Regions from separate parts of the Clostridium sp. DL1XJH146 genome, predicted to be linked through region 3. Evidence: predicted binding sites of a transcription regulator. Region 3 holds the regulator's gene; each other region holds the start of a gene.
The links. The regulator HrcA, encoded in region 3, represses chaperone genes, less so after heat shock. The targets are predictions, from matches to a motif close to TGTTAGCACTCNNNNNNNNNGAGTGCTAACA.

Region 1: a site for HrcA is predicted at 2,500-2,530, ahead of htpG (molecular chaperone HtpG). Genes of this name have one in related genera too.
Region 2: a site for HrcA is predicted at 1,676-1,706, ahead of grpE (nucleotide exchange factor GrpE). Genes of this name have one in related genera too.

The regions. Positions count from the first base shown of each region.
Region 1 is NZ_JBTVVN010000007.1:118,674-124,272, forward strand. It holds gene ACVHXK_RS05465 (aldehyde ferredoxin oxidoreductase family protein) at 1-245, shown strand, start outside; gene ACVHXK_RS05470 (RNA polymerase sigma factor) at 609-1,106, shown strand; gene ACVHXK_RS05475 (anti sigma factor C-terminal domain-containing protein) at 1,096-2,337, shown strand; gene htpG (molecular chaperone HtpG) at 2,620-4,494, shown strand; gene ACVHXK_RS05485 (flavodoxin family protein) at 4,611-5,252, shown strand; gene ACVHXK_RS05490 (HAMP domain-containing sensor histidine kinase) at 5,347-5,599, opposite strand, start outside.
Region 2 is NZ_JBTVVN010000065.1:3,007-8,605, reverse strand. It holds gene ACVHXK_RS17715 (mannose-1-phosphate guanylyltransferase/mannose-6-phosphate isomerase) at 1-383, shown strand, start outside; gene ACVHXK_RS17710 (asparaginase) at 420-1,442, shown strand; gene grpE (nucleotide exchange factor GrpE) at 1,828-2,406, shown strand; gene ACVHXK_RS17700 (Hsp70 family protein) at 2,409-4,115, shown strand; gene ACVHXK_RS17695 (hypothetical protein) at 4,117-4,686, shown strand; gene ACVHXK_RS17690 (DnaJ domain-containing protein) at 4,734-5,599, shown strand, end outside.
Region 3 is NZ_JBTVVN010000009.1:98,861-104,459, forward strand. It holds gene hemW (radical SAM family heme chaperone HemW) at 40-1,173, shown strand; gene hrcA (heat-inducible transcriptional repressor HrcA) at 1,366-2,460, shown strand; gene grpE (nucleotide exchange factor GrpE) at 2,487-3,143, shown strand; gene dnaK (molecular chaperone DnaK) at 3,336-5,183, shown strand; gene dnaJ (molecular chaperone DnaJ) at 5,325-5,599, shown strand, end outside.

The DNA.
Region 1 (5,599 bases), on a different contig from region 3:
TACAAGCAGGGGATAGAATATGGACACTTGAGAAAATATTTAACCTAAGAGCTGGCATTGGTAGTGATCAAGATACTTTACCAAAGAGGTTATTAGAAGAAGAAATACCAAATGGACCATCAAAAGGTCACGTTCATAGATTAGATGTACTTTTACCTAAATACTATGAAGTTAGAGGCTGGGATAAAAATGGAATTCCTACTGAAGAAACTTTACGTGAATTAGGGCTTGAAGACTATATTTAACTTAATAGAAATTTGCAATGTGCAATGCAATAAAAAACTTTTAATTTGCAATGAGGGGAGATTCTCGGCTGGTGCCGAGAATCTTTTTGTTTTTTGAAGGATCAAGAGATATTATGAAAATTGGGAAATCGATTAAAAGCTAAAGATGAAATTTAAAATTCAACATTCAACATTTTATATTAGTATTAAACTAAACATTTTAATCTATATATAAAATAAATTATCAATAATATTTTAAATATAGCTTTAATTAAATTACGATTTGATATAGTGATATATCGTTTCAATAAATTAATATTTATGTTATAAACAAAGTGTGACATTTTGTCCAGGTTTTCGTTTATTAAGTGAAGGGAGGATATGATGGATAAAAAATACTTAGAAAAAATTTATAAGCTATATCATAAAGAACTCTATATATATCTTCTTTCTTTTTGCAAAGACCATTATTTAGCAGAAGATTTAGTCAGCGATACTTTTTTTAAAGCTTTTGCTTCAATAGAAAACTCTCAAGAAAATATTAAATTTTATCTTTTTAGAGTTGGTAAAAATACTTGGATTGATTGGCTCCGTAAAAACAAGAAATTTAGTATTGAAGATATAGATAATATGAAACTTAATGGACCAGAAGATGTATTATTAGAAATTTTAAGGAATGAACGAAATGAGAATATTTATAAAGGTATTTTAAGTATGTCTAAGTCTTATAAAGAAATTGTGATTTTATATTATTTTTGTGATTTTTCTCTAAAGGATATTGCAAAATCTATGGAAATAACAAGTGGTGCTGCAAGAACTTTATTATACAGAAGTAGGAAAAAACTAAAAGATATTTTAAAGGAGGAGAATTATGAGCTTTAAAGAATTACTTGAAAAATATAAGGAAGGAACTTTAAATGAGGAAGAAAAACAATATGTAGAGAGTGAAATAGAAAAGAACGAAAGTATAAATGAATTTTTAGCAGATGAAATTGATTTAGGAATAGAACTTAATAATAAGGATAAAGAAAATAGTGAAATTGATAATAAAAAAATTAAAGAAGTAATGAATAAGAAGTTCCGAAAGATTACCATTATATCAATTGTAAGTGTTTTTATTATACTATTAGGAGCTAAATATATTGTATCACCAATTGTTGATTCATTTTATTATAATCCTAGTAAAGTATCTGTAGGGGAGTGTTTCCAAGATATACAATTTGATATGAGTGTGTATGTGGAATTATATAGACCTGGATATACCTTTGGGTATGCTTATGCAGAGCCTTTAGGTTTTGGTAAATACAATATAGCAATCAGTCAAAATGATTTATTTGAAGAGAATAATGTTGATACAAATATTTCTCTTATACGTAATCGCAAAATTGGTAATTTTAATAATTTACTTGATAATGAACTTAATGATGGAGATTTTTTTTATAGAAATCTAGGAAATGAAATAGAAGAGTTTTCCAATATACAATCAGAAGAAGCAATAGCTCACTTAAAGGAGGTACCTTCTACATCATATGTATCTGCTTATGTTGATTTTAAAGAAGATTTAACTATGGAAGAATTAGTTGCATTAGAAAATGAATACAAAGATTCACAAGATAATACTAAAAGCATAGATTTTAAGTGGGTGGCTATTAGAGTTATTGACAGTGAGTTGATTTCAACGGAAAGTGAAGGAGAGACAATAGATGCTAGGCGAGTTATTGTAGATAAAGTAGGGTTTAATCCTAATAGTGTAATAGATACTACTGATAGTGCTGATAAAGAAAAATATCCATATTTATCTTTACTTGATTATTATACGGCGACAAAACCTTTCGAAGATTGGAATAAGGCATTGGGATATGGATATGAAGTTCACTTCAATTCATTATTGCAATATCTATACGACAGAAAAGAATTTACAACTTCTTTAGATAAAAGACCTGTACAAGGAGATTTTTATGCAAATTCTTTAGATTACATAAAAGAAAATGGGGTAAAAACTTACGGAGTTTTAGTCTATGGTGAAGCAAAAGATATAATATCATTTATGGAAAGAGATGAAACAAACTGTATTTATATATCTGATATAAAGGTTTCTAAATATTCGAAATAACGAGTAAACTAGAGTTAGCAGTTAGCAGTTAGCAGTTAAGGAAGATTCTCGGCGGTGCCGAGAATCTTTACTTTGAGACAATTTATTAACATTCTTTTAAAGATAAGTTAAAAAGATTTAAATATCATTGACATAGAATTCAAATTATGGTATAAAAAATAGTGTTAGCACTCAACAAAAGAGAGTGCTAACAGATACATAAAAAATTTTAATACATGTAGGATCAAAACTAAATAAACATTAAATGGTTATTAGAGCCATATTATGAAAGGGGAATTATAAATGGAAAAGAAACAATTTAAAGCAGAATCTAAGAGGCTTTTAGATTTAATGATTCATTCGATTTACACAAATAAGGAGATCTTTTTAAGAGAACTTATTTCAAATTCAAGCGATGCCATGGACAAAATATATTACAAAACTTTAGAGGATGAAACTTTAGAGTTTAATAAAGATGATTATTTTATTAAAATTGAAGCAGATAAAGAAAATAGAATATTGAAAATGACTGATACAGGTATTGGAATGACTAAAGAAGAGCTTGAAAACAATTTAGGAGTAATAGCTAATAGTGGTTCTTTTAAATTCAAAAGTGATAACGAAATAAAAGATGGTTTTGATATAATAGGACAATTTGGTGTTGGTTTCTACTCAGCGTTTATGGTAGCAGATGAGATAACTGTAACTTCTAAGGCATTTGGTAGTGAAGAAGCTTATAAATGGGTTTCAGAAGGTGCTGAAGGATATATTATTGAAAAATGTGAAAAAGATTCAGTAGGAACAGAGATAATTATTAAATTAAAAGAAAATGAAGAAGATGAAAATTATGATGAGTATTTAGAAGAGTATAAATTAAAATCTATAATTAAGAAATACTCAGATTTTATAAGATATCCTATTAAAATGGAAGTAACTGAAAGCAAACTTAAAGAAGGTAGCGAAACTGAATACGAAGAATTCAAAGAAGAACAGATAGTAAACAGTATGATTCCTATCTGGAAAAAGAATAGAAGTGAACTTACTGAGGAAGATTACAATAATTTCTATGCTGAAAAGCACTATGGTTTTGATAAACCAGTAAAACACTTGCACGTAAGAGCAGAAGGAATGATATCTTACAATGCAATTCTTTATATTCCTGAAAAGACACCATATGATTTCTATACTAAAGAGTATGAAAAAGGTCTAGAGCTTTATTCTAATGGTGTATTAATAATGAATAAATGTGCCGATTTATTACCTGATTACTTTAGTTTTGTTAAAGGTATGGTAGATTCAGAAGATTTATCTTTAAATATTTCCAGAGAAATATTGCAACAAGATAGACAATTAAAATTAATAGCTAAAAATATCAAGTCTAAAATTAAGAGTGAGCTTGAAAAATTATTAAAGAATGAAAGAGATAAATATGTAGAGTTCTATAATTCTTTTGGAAGACAATTGAAATTTGGTATTTATAATAATTTCGGGAGTGAAAAAGAAGTGTTACAAGACCTTCTTATGTTCTATTCTTCTAAAGAAAAAGCTCTTGTAACATTAGCTGAATATGTTGAAAGAATGCCAGAAAATCAAAAATTCGTTTACTATGCATCTGGTGATTCAAATGAAAGAATTGCAAAACTTCCTCAAACAGAAATGTTAGCTGATAAAGGATATGAAATACTATACTTTACAGATGATGTTGATGAATTTGCAGTTAAAATGCTTATGAATTATAAAGAAAAAGAATTTAAATCTGTATCAAGCGGAGATTTAGGTATTGAGCAAGAGGATGAAAAAGCAAAAGAAGAAACAGAAGAAAACAAAGATTTATTTAAGTACATGAAGAAAGCATTAGAAGGTAAAGTTAAAGACGTTAGAGTCTCTAAGAGATTAAAAAATCATCCTGTTTGTTTATCTAATGAAGGAGAAGTATCTATAGAAATGGAGAAAATCTTAAGTGCAATGCCTGATAGTCAAGGGGTAAAAGCTGATAAGGTGCTTGAAATTAACGTAAATCATGAAATATTTGCAGCATTAAAAGATTCTTTTGAAAATGATAAAGAAAAATTAGATCTTTATGCTAGTTTATTATACAATCAAGCATTACTTATAGAAGGACTTCCTGTAGAAGATCCAGTAGAATTTACAAATAATATGTGTAAAGTAATGAAATAGTTTTTTAAAAAAGGAGATGAAGTTTATTCATTTCCTTTCTTTTTGTAGAAAATAATACTATTATCTGATATTATTAGTATAATAATTTTGCAATCAAACTTAGGAGGATAATGATAATGATTTTAGGTATTAGTGCAAGTGGAAGAAAAGATGGAATAACTAGCAAAGCGGTGAAAGAAATACTTAGTTCAACGGGATTAGAGTGTGAATATATTTCTCTTAGTGGCAAACGTATTAATGGATGTATTGGGTGTACAGGTTGCGTAAAAGATAATAGATGTAAAGTTAAAGATGATTGGAATGAAATTGGTGAGAAGATGTTAAAAGCTGATGGAATAGTTTTTGGTGCACCGAATTATTATAACACTATTAATGCACTTGGACATGCAGCATTAGAGAGAACCTTCTGTTTCAGACATAAAGAAAAATTTGATTTAGCAGGTAAATTAGGAATTGTTGTATCTACCGGATATAATAAATTACAAAATCCAGCAGAAGATATTATCGAAAAAATTATGATATCAAATAAAATGGCTGTTATTTCTAAGGTTAAAGCAGCGGGATATTCTCAATGCTACGATTGCGGAGATGGACTTAATTGTAGCGTGGGAAATATAGTAAATGATCATGGTTTTATAGATGAAATAAAAGAGGAGCATTTACCAATTATATTTGAATGTCAAACCGAAGCAAAACATGAAGCATATAAAGCTGGTAAAATACTAGGTTCTATCATTAGAAACAGGTATAATAAATAGAAGGACTCTTGATGATGTTGTTTTTTGTATGAAAAAGCAGTAGATAGGTTTGGTAAAAACAAATTTATCTACTGATTTCTACGTTAATAGGTATTTAATTTTGTAAATCTTTAGCATTATCAATAGCTATTTCAAACCAGAAACAAATTCCATCTTTAACATTTTTTACACCATAAGCATTGTTATGAGCTTCTAAAATAGCTTTGACAATGGAAAGTCCTAATCCATGACCACCTTTTTCTCTTGTTCTTGCTTTATCTAATTTATAAAAACTATCCCATATTTTTTCCAGATTTTCTTGGCTTATTGGTGGACAAGTATTAAATACTTCAATTCGTATGGTATTG
Region 2 (5,599 bases), on a different contig from region 3:
ATGAATTAAAATCAAGAAATGATATTAGAACAGAGTATCATGTTCAAGATTATAGACCTTGGGGAAGTTATAAAGTACTAGAAGAAGAAAAAGATACCTTTAAGATTAAGAGAATAAAAGTTACTCAAAGCAAAAAATTAAGCTATCATCTACATCATCATAGAAGTGAGCACTGGACAGTTGTTAAAGGTATGGCTAAAGTGACAATAGAAGATGTAGAAAAATTAGTACCTGCAGGTGAAAGTATTTTCATAAAACCAGGTCAAAAACACAGATTAGAGAATCCAGGAAAAACACTACTAGAAATTATTGAAGTTCAAATGGGCGATTATTTGGATGAAGAAGATATAGTAAGATTCAATGATGATTACGGCAGGCATTAAAATGGAGATTTATCACGAGGGGATTAAGGTGATTATATGTCAGAAGTACTAGTAAATGTAACAAGGGGACCTATTGTTGAGAGTTGTCACAGAGGTGATGCTGTAGTTGTAGATAAGAGAGGAAGGGTTCTGAAATATATAGGTAATCCTTATAAGGTAACATACATAAGATCAGCAGGAAAGCCTTTGCAAGCGCTTAATGTAATACTTAGTGGAGCAGCGGAAAGATTTAAGTTTACCGATGCAGAAATTGCTATAATGTGTGCATCTCACTATGGAGAAGACTTTCATAGAAAAACTGTTGAAGGAATACTTAAGAAAATTGGACTAACAATAGATTCATTAAAATGTGGTTCACCTCTTTCAATTAAAGAGGAATATGCTTTGAAACTTGTAGCAGAGCATTTTGAGTTAAATCCAACAAACTCAGATTGTTCAGGTAAACACTCTGGAATGCTTGCAACATGTGTGCATAAAGGGTATGAAATAGAAGATTACGTTAAGAAAGAACATATACTTCAGCAAGAAATTTTAAAAGTTGTAGCTAAAATGTGCGAAATGAAAGAAGAAGATATATATTTAGGAATTGATGGTTGTTCTGTGCCAGTTCATGGAATGCCATTGTATAATATGGCTCTAGGTTTTGCTAAGCTTGCAAATCCAGATAATCTCGAAGATGATTATAAAGATGCATCAAATCGTGTATTTAAGGCTATGAATAACCATCCTGAAATGGTAGCAGGTACCGATGGATTTTGCACAGAACTCATAAAGCATACTAATGGAAAATTAACGGGAAAACTTGGTGCAGAGGGCGTGTATTGTATTGGTTTTAAAGATAAGGATATCGGACTCGCAATTAAGATGGAAGATGGTAACTATAGCAGAGCACTTTGGCCAGCGGTTATGAGATGCCTTGAAGACCTTAATATTCTTGATGAAGATGAACTTAAAGCCCTTGATAAGTTTAGAGTGATGGACAATACTAATACATTTAACACTGTAGTAGGTAAAATAGAGCCTTCATTCCATCTTTGTAGTGCAAAAGGGGTTAAATAAAAGAGTTTGGAGTAAGGTTAAAATCCATTATCTGTAGTTTGAATATTAATTAATACAATGAAATAATAAGGTCACCATTTAATGCTATTAAATGGTGACGAATAATGGATATGGAATTATTAAAACTTTAAATGATTTGTTTGATGAAAAGTTAAAACCAACTACGCAGATAAACTTGATGAGCATATGCAAATCTAGATAGTGAGTGCAAATATATACCACACATAGAAGTTAGATATCAGTCTGACTTAATGAGTGGTATTTTTTTGTTATAATTATTTTTTCTGATTTAATATGATTGATTTAAATATATTAGTTATGTAAAATATTATTAGTGCTATGAATTAGATGCACATACAAGAAAATAAAGGAAGGAAATTAAAAGATGATAAATGTTAAAGAAGAACTAAGTAAATATAAAAAAATAGATATTTCAAAAGAAAATTTAAATAATGAAACTGAAATCATCGTTGCAGTGAATAGTTTTACAAAAAATTTAGAGAGATTTTCAAAAGAGCAATATAAAACAGCTAATAGTATTGATGAGATAATTGAAATATTAGAAGAAAAAATTGAAGATAATGATATAAATAAAGAGTTGATTAGAAATAAAAAGTCTGTGGAGAATGAAAATAAAGAGTTATTAAATGGAGTAATTCAGATAAATGATTTGTTCGAAGATATCTACTTTTATTCTAAAAAAAGTGGTGACGAAAGTTGGAATAGACAAATCAACATTTTGTGGAATAAATTAGCTAGTATCAACTTAAAACTGGGATTAATTCGGATTGGAGATAATGGAGTAGAATTTGATAATAACTTACATAAAGCAGTGGAAGTGAGAGAGGAAAAGTCAGTAGAGAATAACTATATTATAGAAATTGTGAGATATGGTTATATTTATAATAAAGAAATTTTAAGAAAAGAAGAAGTAATTGTAAATCAAAAGAATAAGGAGTTGTAATCATGAGTAAAATTATTGGGATTGACTTAGGAACATCTACATCAGAAATAGCTATTATGGAAGATGGTGAGGTATCGGTTTTAAAAGATAATAATGGCGAGGTTATTATTCCATCAATAGTAGGCTTGGATGACAATGGTAATATTATAGTTGGGGAAAAAGCAAAGGAACAGTTCATATTAAGACCGGAATACACAGTAAGAGAAGTTAAAAGACTAATGGGTTCTGATGAAAAAGTTACTCTTGGAGAAAGTATATTTACTCCGGAGAAAATATCGGCCTTTATTTTGGAAAATTTGAAAGCAATGGCTGAAGATATACTAAAATCGGAAGTTAATCGAGCTGTTATAACGGTTCCAGCATATTTTACAGATGAGCAAAGAAGAGCTACTGTAAAAGCAGGTGAGCTTGCAGGATTAAAGGTTGAGAGAATAATTAACGAACCTACTGCTGCAGCTCTGTCTTATGGAATTGAAAATATGGAAAATGAAGAGCATATATTAGTTTATGATTTAGGGGGAGGAACTCTAGATGTAACTATACTTGAGATGTTCGATGGAGTACTTGAAGTTAAAGCAAGTAGTGGTAACAATCATCTTGGAGGTAAGGATTTTGATGAAGCCATTATGAATGAATTATTTCAAGACTTTGAAAAAGAATATAGTATAGATTTAAGAAAAGATTTAAGAAGCAGTTCTAAAATAAAAGAAGAAGCTGAAAAATGTAAAATAAAACTTAGTAGTGAAGAAGAATATAGCATTGAAATTCCTTTTATAGCTGAAAAAGATGGAAAACCACTATCACTAATTAGGACTTTTACAAAAATAGAATTTGAAGAATTAATAAAACCTTTAATTAATTCTACAGAAAAGCCTATAAATATTGCACTAAAAGATTCAGATCTAACCCCAGATGACATTGATGTAATACTTTTAGTTGGTGGATCAACTAGAATACCAATCGTTAAGGAATTCTTAAAAGAAAAGTTAAATAAGGAACCTAAGAGTTATGTAGATCCAGATTTGGCAGTTGTAAAGGGAGCTGCTATACAAGGGGCAATATTAAATGAAGAATTGTCAGTAGAAAAAGATATACTTATAACTGACGTTTGCCCATATACCTTAGGAATAGAAGTTCTTGATTATATAGGAGGTATGCCAGTACCAGATTGCTATAGTGTTTTAATTAAAAGAAATACAACAATACCTACTATGAAAGAAGAAACATATTATACGGCAGCAGATAATCAAGAAATGGTTGAAATAAAAGTTTATCAAGGGGACAATAAGAAAGCTTCAAGTAATAATTTCATAGGAAATTTTATGTTAACTGGAATTCCAAAAGCATCAGCGGGGAATGAAACTGTAAAGGTTAAATTTAATTATGATGTTAATGGAATTTTGAATGTAGAGGCTACTATTAATTCAACAGGAGAAAAAGCAGGGATAACCATAGAAACTACTGGAGTTTCCATGGAGGAAGAAATTGATGTAAGTAGCTGGGAAGAAGCACCTAAAGCAAAAAAATATAAGAGAACAATAGAAAAAGCAGAGAAATTATTTTTCAAATTGAGCGATACAATAGATAGGCAAGACTTAGAAGAAGCTATAAATGAACTTAAAAAAGCATTAATTAAAGAGGAAGATGATGAACTATTAAAAAAAGTAAAGAGTGACTTAACCGACTTAATGTTTGAGTTGGAGGAATAGGATGAGTAATCAAGAAATGAGTAATTTTTATTACAACAAAGGGCTACAATTATTTAATGGAAACAGAGTATCCAAGGCAGTGATTGAACTTGAAAAATCTTTTAGTATTGATGAAAATAATTATGAGAATTTAAATCTTCTTGGACTATGCTATTATACTTTAGGTGAATTTTATAAATCGAAATTCTATTGGGAATTAAGTAGAATTAAAAATGAGAATGAAGATAATAAAGCTTTGAAATATTTAAATGATATAAATAGCAGTCCGTTTTTAGAAATATGTGATGAATATAATAAAGCTTTAGAATTATGTTCCAATGACAAGTGGTATGAAGGTGCAAAGAAATTAGAAAAAGTACCCTATGATAGTTTTGTTAGTTTTTGTAATCTTTATGGACTATGCAGATATGCAGAAAATCAAAATAGAGAAGCAGTTAAGCAATGGAAAAAAGCTCTTGAATTAGATAAAGACAATAAAGAAGCAAACAATTATTTAATAGAAATAACAGAATACATAGAGGACAAAGGGTTTATATTTAAAAAAATTAAGAGATTATTTACAAAAGACTAGAAATAAACTAGCTTAGGAATAAATTAGATAAGGAGAAAAGTAAATTGATGAAAAATTATTATGAACTACTTGGTGTTGAACAAAATGCAACTAAAAGTGAGATAAAAAAAGGTTATTTTAAAATGGTTAGGAAATTTCCACCAGATAGATATGAAAAAGAATTTATGGAAATTAGAGAAGCTTATGAAACATTAAGTAATGAAAAAACAAAAGAAGAATACGACGCCTTATTGAGTATTCCTGGTATAGCTAAAATTAAATTTGAAAGAGCAAAAGAATTAATAATGGCAAATTATACTAAAGATGCAATCAAAATGCTTGAGGAAATAGAAAAAGGATATCCACAAATTCTTCTTCCAAGACTTCTTTTAGGCAAAGCATATTTATTAAATGGCAATTCAGGAAAAGCAGTCAAATTATATGAAAACTTAGTTGAAGAACAGCCAGAAAATGCATCATTTAGAGGACATTTAGCAAGTGCATATTTATATAGACAATTTAATAGAAAAGCAATAGCTACCTTTAAGAAGGCAATTGAAATTGATGAAGATAATATTTCTTTATGGATTGGACTTACTGATGCCTATATGGTGGTAGATGAGCCTAATAATGCTGATAAAATTTTTAAGAAAGCTCTTAAAATAGGTAAACAAAAGGGATGGGACTTAAGCATAATATACTACAGGCTAATTATGAAAGAAGTAACTTTAGAAAATTATAATAAGGTAGAAGAATATCTTAATAAGTTAGTCCAGTTAATTCGCGATAATGATGAAAGTGACATTAATATACCATGGAAGCTGGCAGAACTTGGTAGAGAGGCGCTGCATTTAGGGAACTCAGGAATTGCTCAGTCAATTATTGATAAAGCGTGTATGTTGCTTCCAGAGGATGAGAATTTAAAAGCTTTAAA
Region 3 (5,599 bases):
ATAAAGAAACAATATAATTATCAAAAGGAATGAACAATTATGAAACGAGAATCTTTATACATCCATATACCATTTTGTGTTAAGAAGTGTTTATATTGTGATTTTCCTTCTTATGATGGTATGGAAAAATATATGGAGAGTTATATGCTGGCTCTAAGTAAGGAAATTCAAAATAAAGACATAAAAAATTTACATACTATTTACATAGGTGGGGGAACTCCTACCTATTTGTCGTTAGATTATTTGGAGATATTAAAGAAATCTCTAGATAAACAAATGAAAAATAATAAACCTACTGAATTTTCTATTGAAGTGAATCCGGGCACTTGTGATATAGAAAAATTAAAATTTTTAAAAAATATGGGTGTTAATAGGCTTAGTATAGGGTTACAAGCATGGCAAAATGATAAACTACAATTATTAGGTAGAATTCATTCGAGAGAAGAATTTTTGAAATTATATAAAGAGGCTAGAAAAGTAGGCTTTAAAAATATTAATATTGATTTGATGTTTGGAATACCTGGGCTTAAATTAGAAGAATGGGAAGAAACTTTGGAAAATATAATTAATCTTAATCCCGAACATGTTTCTTGTTATTCTTTAATAATCGAAGAAGGAACCTGCTTTTACAAAATGTTTAAAGAAAATAAATTGGAAATACCAAATGAAGATGTAGAAAGAAAAATGTATAAAAAGACCGTAGAATTATTGAAAGCTAATGGATATAATCAATATGAGATTTCCAATTTTTCTAAAAAGGGAAAAGAATGTATGCATAATCTAGTCTATTGGGAATTAGGTAACTACTTAGGAACTGGTTCATCAGCTCATTCTTATATTGATGGTGTGCGATATGAAAATGATAAAAGCATAATTAACTATATAAAGGATATGCATGATAAAGGCAATAGCAAAGTCAAGACACATATTAATACAAGTGAGGAAGAAATTGAAGAGTTTATGTTTTTAGGATTAAGGAAAAGAAAAGGAATCAGCAAGAATGAATATATCAGAAGATTTCATGAAGAAATTAATTTTAAGTATAAAAATGTAATTAGTAAATATACTAAATTGGGATTATTACTTGATGAAGATGATTACATTTCTTTTTCAGAAAAAGGTTATGAAATCTCTAATTATATATTGAGTGATTTTATATTGGATAAAAAATAGAGGAATATTAAGTAATATATAGGAAAATAGATTTATTTCAATTAGAATGTCATTAATCATAAAATTATAGCCTATAAGCATTGAATATAATATTGACAAAAAAAATGCTACATGGTAATTTAAAAGCAGGTCGTTAGCACTCGTCTTGAGTGAGTGCTAATAAAAGGTGGTGATCTTGTGAATGTTAATGAAATGACTGAAAGGAAAATTAAAATTCTAGAGGCTATCATAAGAGATTATATATTATTTGGAGAACCAATAGGTTCAAGAACTATAGCGAAAAAATATGATTTAGGCGTAAGTTCTGCAACAATAAGAAATGAAATGTCTGACTTAGAAGAGCTTGGATATCTTGAACAATTGCATACTTCTTCTGGAAGAAAACCATCAGATAAAGGATATCGACTTTATGTTGACCAATTGATAAAGATACCTGATTTAAGTGCAGAGGATCAAGTTAGGATGAAATCAGAACTTGTTAATATAGCTCTCTATGAAGTTAATAGAGTACTTAAGAATGCAACACAATTACTTTCAGAATTGACTAACATGACATGTGTTGTAAAAACACCTTCAGCAAGAACTAGTTATATTAAGGCTTTAAAACTAATTCCTATAGATAATCACAGCATCTTAGTTATTATAGTTACTCAAAATGGAATGATAAATAATAATTTGATTAGATTAGATGGTAAAATTGAAGAAGATAAATTAGAAAAATTATCTAATATTCTTAATAGTAGGTTAAGAAATAAAACTATAGATGATATCAATTTAAAAGTTATAAATCAACTTAAGAATGACCTTCAGGGATATGAGAGTATTTTTGATGCTATAATAACAGCACTCTACGATGCTCTGTCAAAAGAAGATGGAAGAGATATTTTCTTTGAAGGTGCATCAAATATATTTAACTATTCAGAATATAAAGATGTAGATAAAGCAAAACAATTTTTAGAGATGCTAGATGATAAGTCGGCAATGGCAAATTTACTAAATTTTAATAATAATTATTTAGAGGATTTGAAAATAAGCGATGGAAATGTATTGCATATAAAAAATAAAAACATTTTTGTGAAGATAGGGAGTGAGAATCTCACAGAAAATGCAAAAGACTATAGCCTTATATGTGCAGAATATAGTTTGAGGGATAAACCACTAGGAACAATAGGAGTTATCGGCCCAACAAGGATGCAATATGAAAAGATATTAGCAATAATGACACAGTTTATAAAAGTTTTAGATAAAAGTATTACAAGTATTTATTATGATGAAAATAATGAATAGTAAAATGAATAGCATGAGGTGAAAAAATGTTGAATGATGAAATTCATATTGAAAATGAAGAGGAAGTAAGTGAAGCTTTAAAGGAGGAAAATCCTTTAGAAGCAGAAGTAAATGAAGATAAGGAATTTGAAGAGGTCCTAGATGAAGAAGAGATTGAAGTAGTCAATGAACAAGAAGAATTAGAACAGAAAGAAGATCTATTAAAAGCAGAGTTAGAAGAACTAAAAGGGGAAAAAAAAGTGTTTACAAGTAAAAACAAAAAGTTATCTAATGAGCTAGACGCTTTAAAAGACAGATTATTGCGTATAACTGCAGAATATGAGAATTATAGGAAGAGAACTGACAAAGAAAAGAAAACTATATACACAGATGCATGTGCAGATGTACTTAAAAATATTCTTCCGGTTCTTGATAATTTAGAAAGAGCATTAGAAGCAGATGGTTCTGTAGAAGATTTAAAAACTGGTATACAAAAAACAATAAATCAATTTACAGATTCATTAGAAAAACTTGATGTTGAAGAAGTAGCAACTAATGAAGGGTTCGACCCTAATATGCATAATGCAATAATGCATATAGAAGATAGCTCATATGGGGATAATGAAATAGTAGAAGTTTTCCAAAAAGGCTTTAAAAGAGGCGATAAAGTATTAAGATATTCATTAGTTAAGGTAGCAAACTAGTTTATATTTCATGTATTGAATAATTTAATTAAATACAGATTCTCGACCAAAAAGGGAGAGAATCAACATAAATTGTGCATTGTGAATTGTGCATTTGAAATTAGTAAAAATTATCAATTTAGTTCAACCAATAAATTAAGTTATAAATAAAAAATTATATAAATTAAGAAAATATATTAGGAGGTAAATAAAATGGGAAAAATAATAGGTATCGATTTAGGTACAACAAATTCATGTGTAGCAGTAATGGAAGGTGGTAACCCAACAGTTATCGCAAATGCAGAAGGAGCTAGAACAACACCTTCAGTGGTTGCATTTAAAGATGGTGGAGAGAGATTAGTAGGTCAGGTAGCAAAAAGACAAGCAATTACAAATCCTGATAAAACAATAATGTCAATAAAAAGACATATGGGTACTGATTATAGAGTAGCTGTAGATGATAAAAAGTTTTCTCCAGAAGAAATTTCAGCAATGATATTACAAAAATTAAAAGCAGATGCAGAAGCATATTTAGGAGAAACAGTAACAGAGGCTGTAATAACAGTTCCAGCTTATTTTAATGATAGTGAAAGACAGGCAACAAAAAATGCTGGTAAGATTGCAGGACTTGAAGTTCTTAGAATAATAAACGAGCCAACAGCAGCATCACTTTCATATGGTCTTGATAAAACTGATGATAGTCACACAATATTAGTTTATGACCTTGGTGGTGGTACATTTGACGTATCAATATTAGAATTAGGAGATGGAGTTTTCGAAGTTAAATCTACTAATGGTAATACTCATTTAGGTGGAGATGACTTTGACCAAAAATTAATTGATTATATGGCTAATACTTTCAAAAATGATAATGGAATTGATTTAAGAAAAGATAAAATGGCTCTTCAAAGATTAAAAGAAGCAGCAGAAAAAGCTAAAATAGAATTATCATCAGCTGTAAGTACAAATGTTAACTTACCATTTATAACAGCTGACCAAACTGGTCCTAAGCACATTGACATAACAATTACTAGAGCTAAATTTGATGAATTAACTCATGACTTAGTTGATGCAACAACTGAGCCTATGAAAAAAGCATTAAAAGATTCAGGCTTAAGTATTAATGAAATAGATAAAGTTGTTTTAGTTGGTGGTTCTACAAGAATACCTGCTATTCAAGAATCAGTTAAGAAATTTACAGGAAAAGATCCTTCAAAAGGAGTTAACCCAGATGAATGTGTTGCTATGGGAGCAGCTATTCAAGCAGGAGTTCTTTCAGGAGACGTTAAAGACGTATTGCTACTTGATGTAACACCATTAACACTTGGAATTGAGACTTTAGGTGGAGTTGCAACTCCATTAATAGAAAGGAACTCAACTATTCCAGCTAAAAAGAGCCAAATATTCTCTACAGCTGCAGATAGCCAAACTTCAGTTGAAATTAATATAGTTCAAGGTGAAAGAAAAATGGCTGCAGGTAACAAAACATTAGGAAGATTTATACTTTCTGATATTCCAGCAGCACCAAGAGGGGTTCCTCAAATTGAAGTTGAATTTGATATAGATGCTAATGGTATATTAAATGTTTCTGCTAAAGATAAAGGAACAGGAAAAGAAGCTAAGATTACAATAACTGCTTCAACTAATTTATCAGATAGCGAAATTAATGATGCTGTAAAAGAAGCAGAAAAACATGCTGAAGAAGATGAAAAATTAAAAGAATCAATTGATGTTAAGAATAATGCTGATTCAACTTTATACCAAACTGAGAAAACATTAAAAGACCTTGGAGAAAAAGTTGAAGCTGGAGATAAAGCACAAGTAGAAGAAAAAATGAATGCATTAAAAGCAATAAAAGATGGAGAAGACATTGAAGCAATCAAAAAAGCAACAGAAGCAGTTACAGAGAGTTTCTATGCAATTTCTTCAAAAATATATCAACAAGAAGCAGCACAAGGTGGAGCACCTAATCAAGGAAATATGGGTGAAGAAGAAAACCAAGGTGCAGCTAATGATGATAATGTTGTAGATGCTGACTTTGAAGTAGAAGAGGATAAATAAAATACTCATTAAAGGGATGGGTTAAGACCTGTCCCTTTATTCAAGTGTCTAGAGATTTTATTCACTATTCACTTTTAATATTATTAAGGTATAATATAAATTGTATGTACTTGAAAAAAACTAGGTGGTGGATATTTTCAAATGGCAAATAAAGACTATTATGAGATTCTTGGAGTCTCAAAAGATGCAAGTGAAGATGATTTAAAAAAAGCATTTAGAAAATTAGCAATGAAGTATCATCCTGATAGAAATAAAGATAATAAAGAAGCAGAAGAAAAATTTAAAGAAATAAATGAAGCTTATCAAGTGTTGTCAGATACTGAAAAAAGATCTCAGTATGATAGATTTGGAACTACTGATTTCAATGGGTCACAAGGATTTGATGGGGCTGGTTTTGGAGGCTTTGAAGATATTTT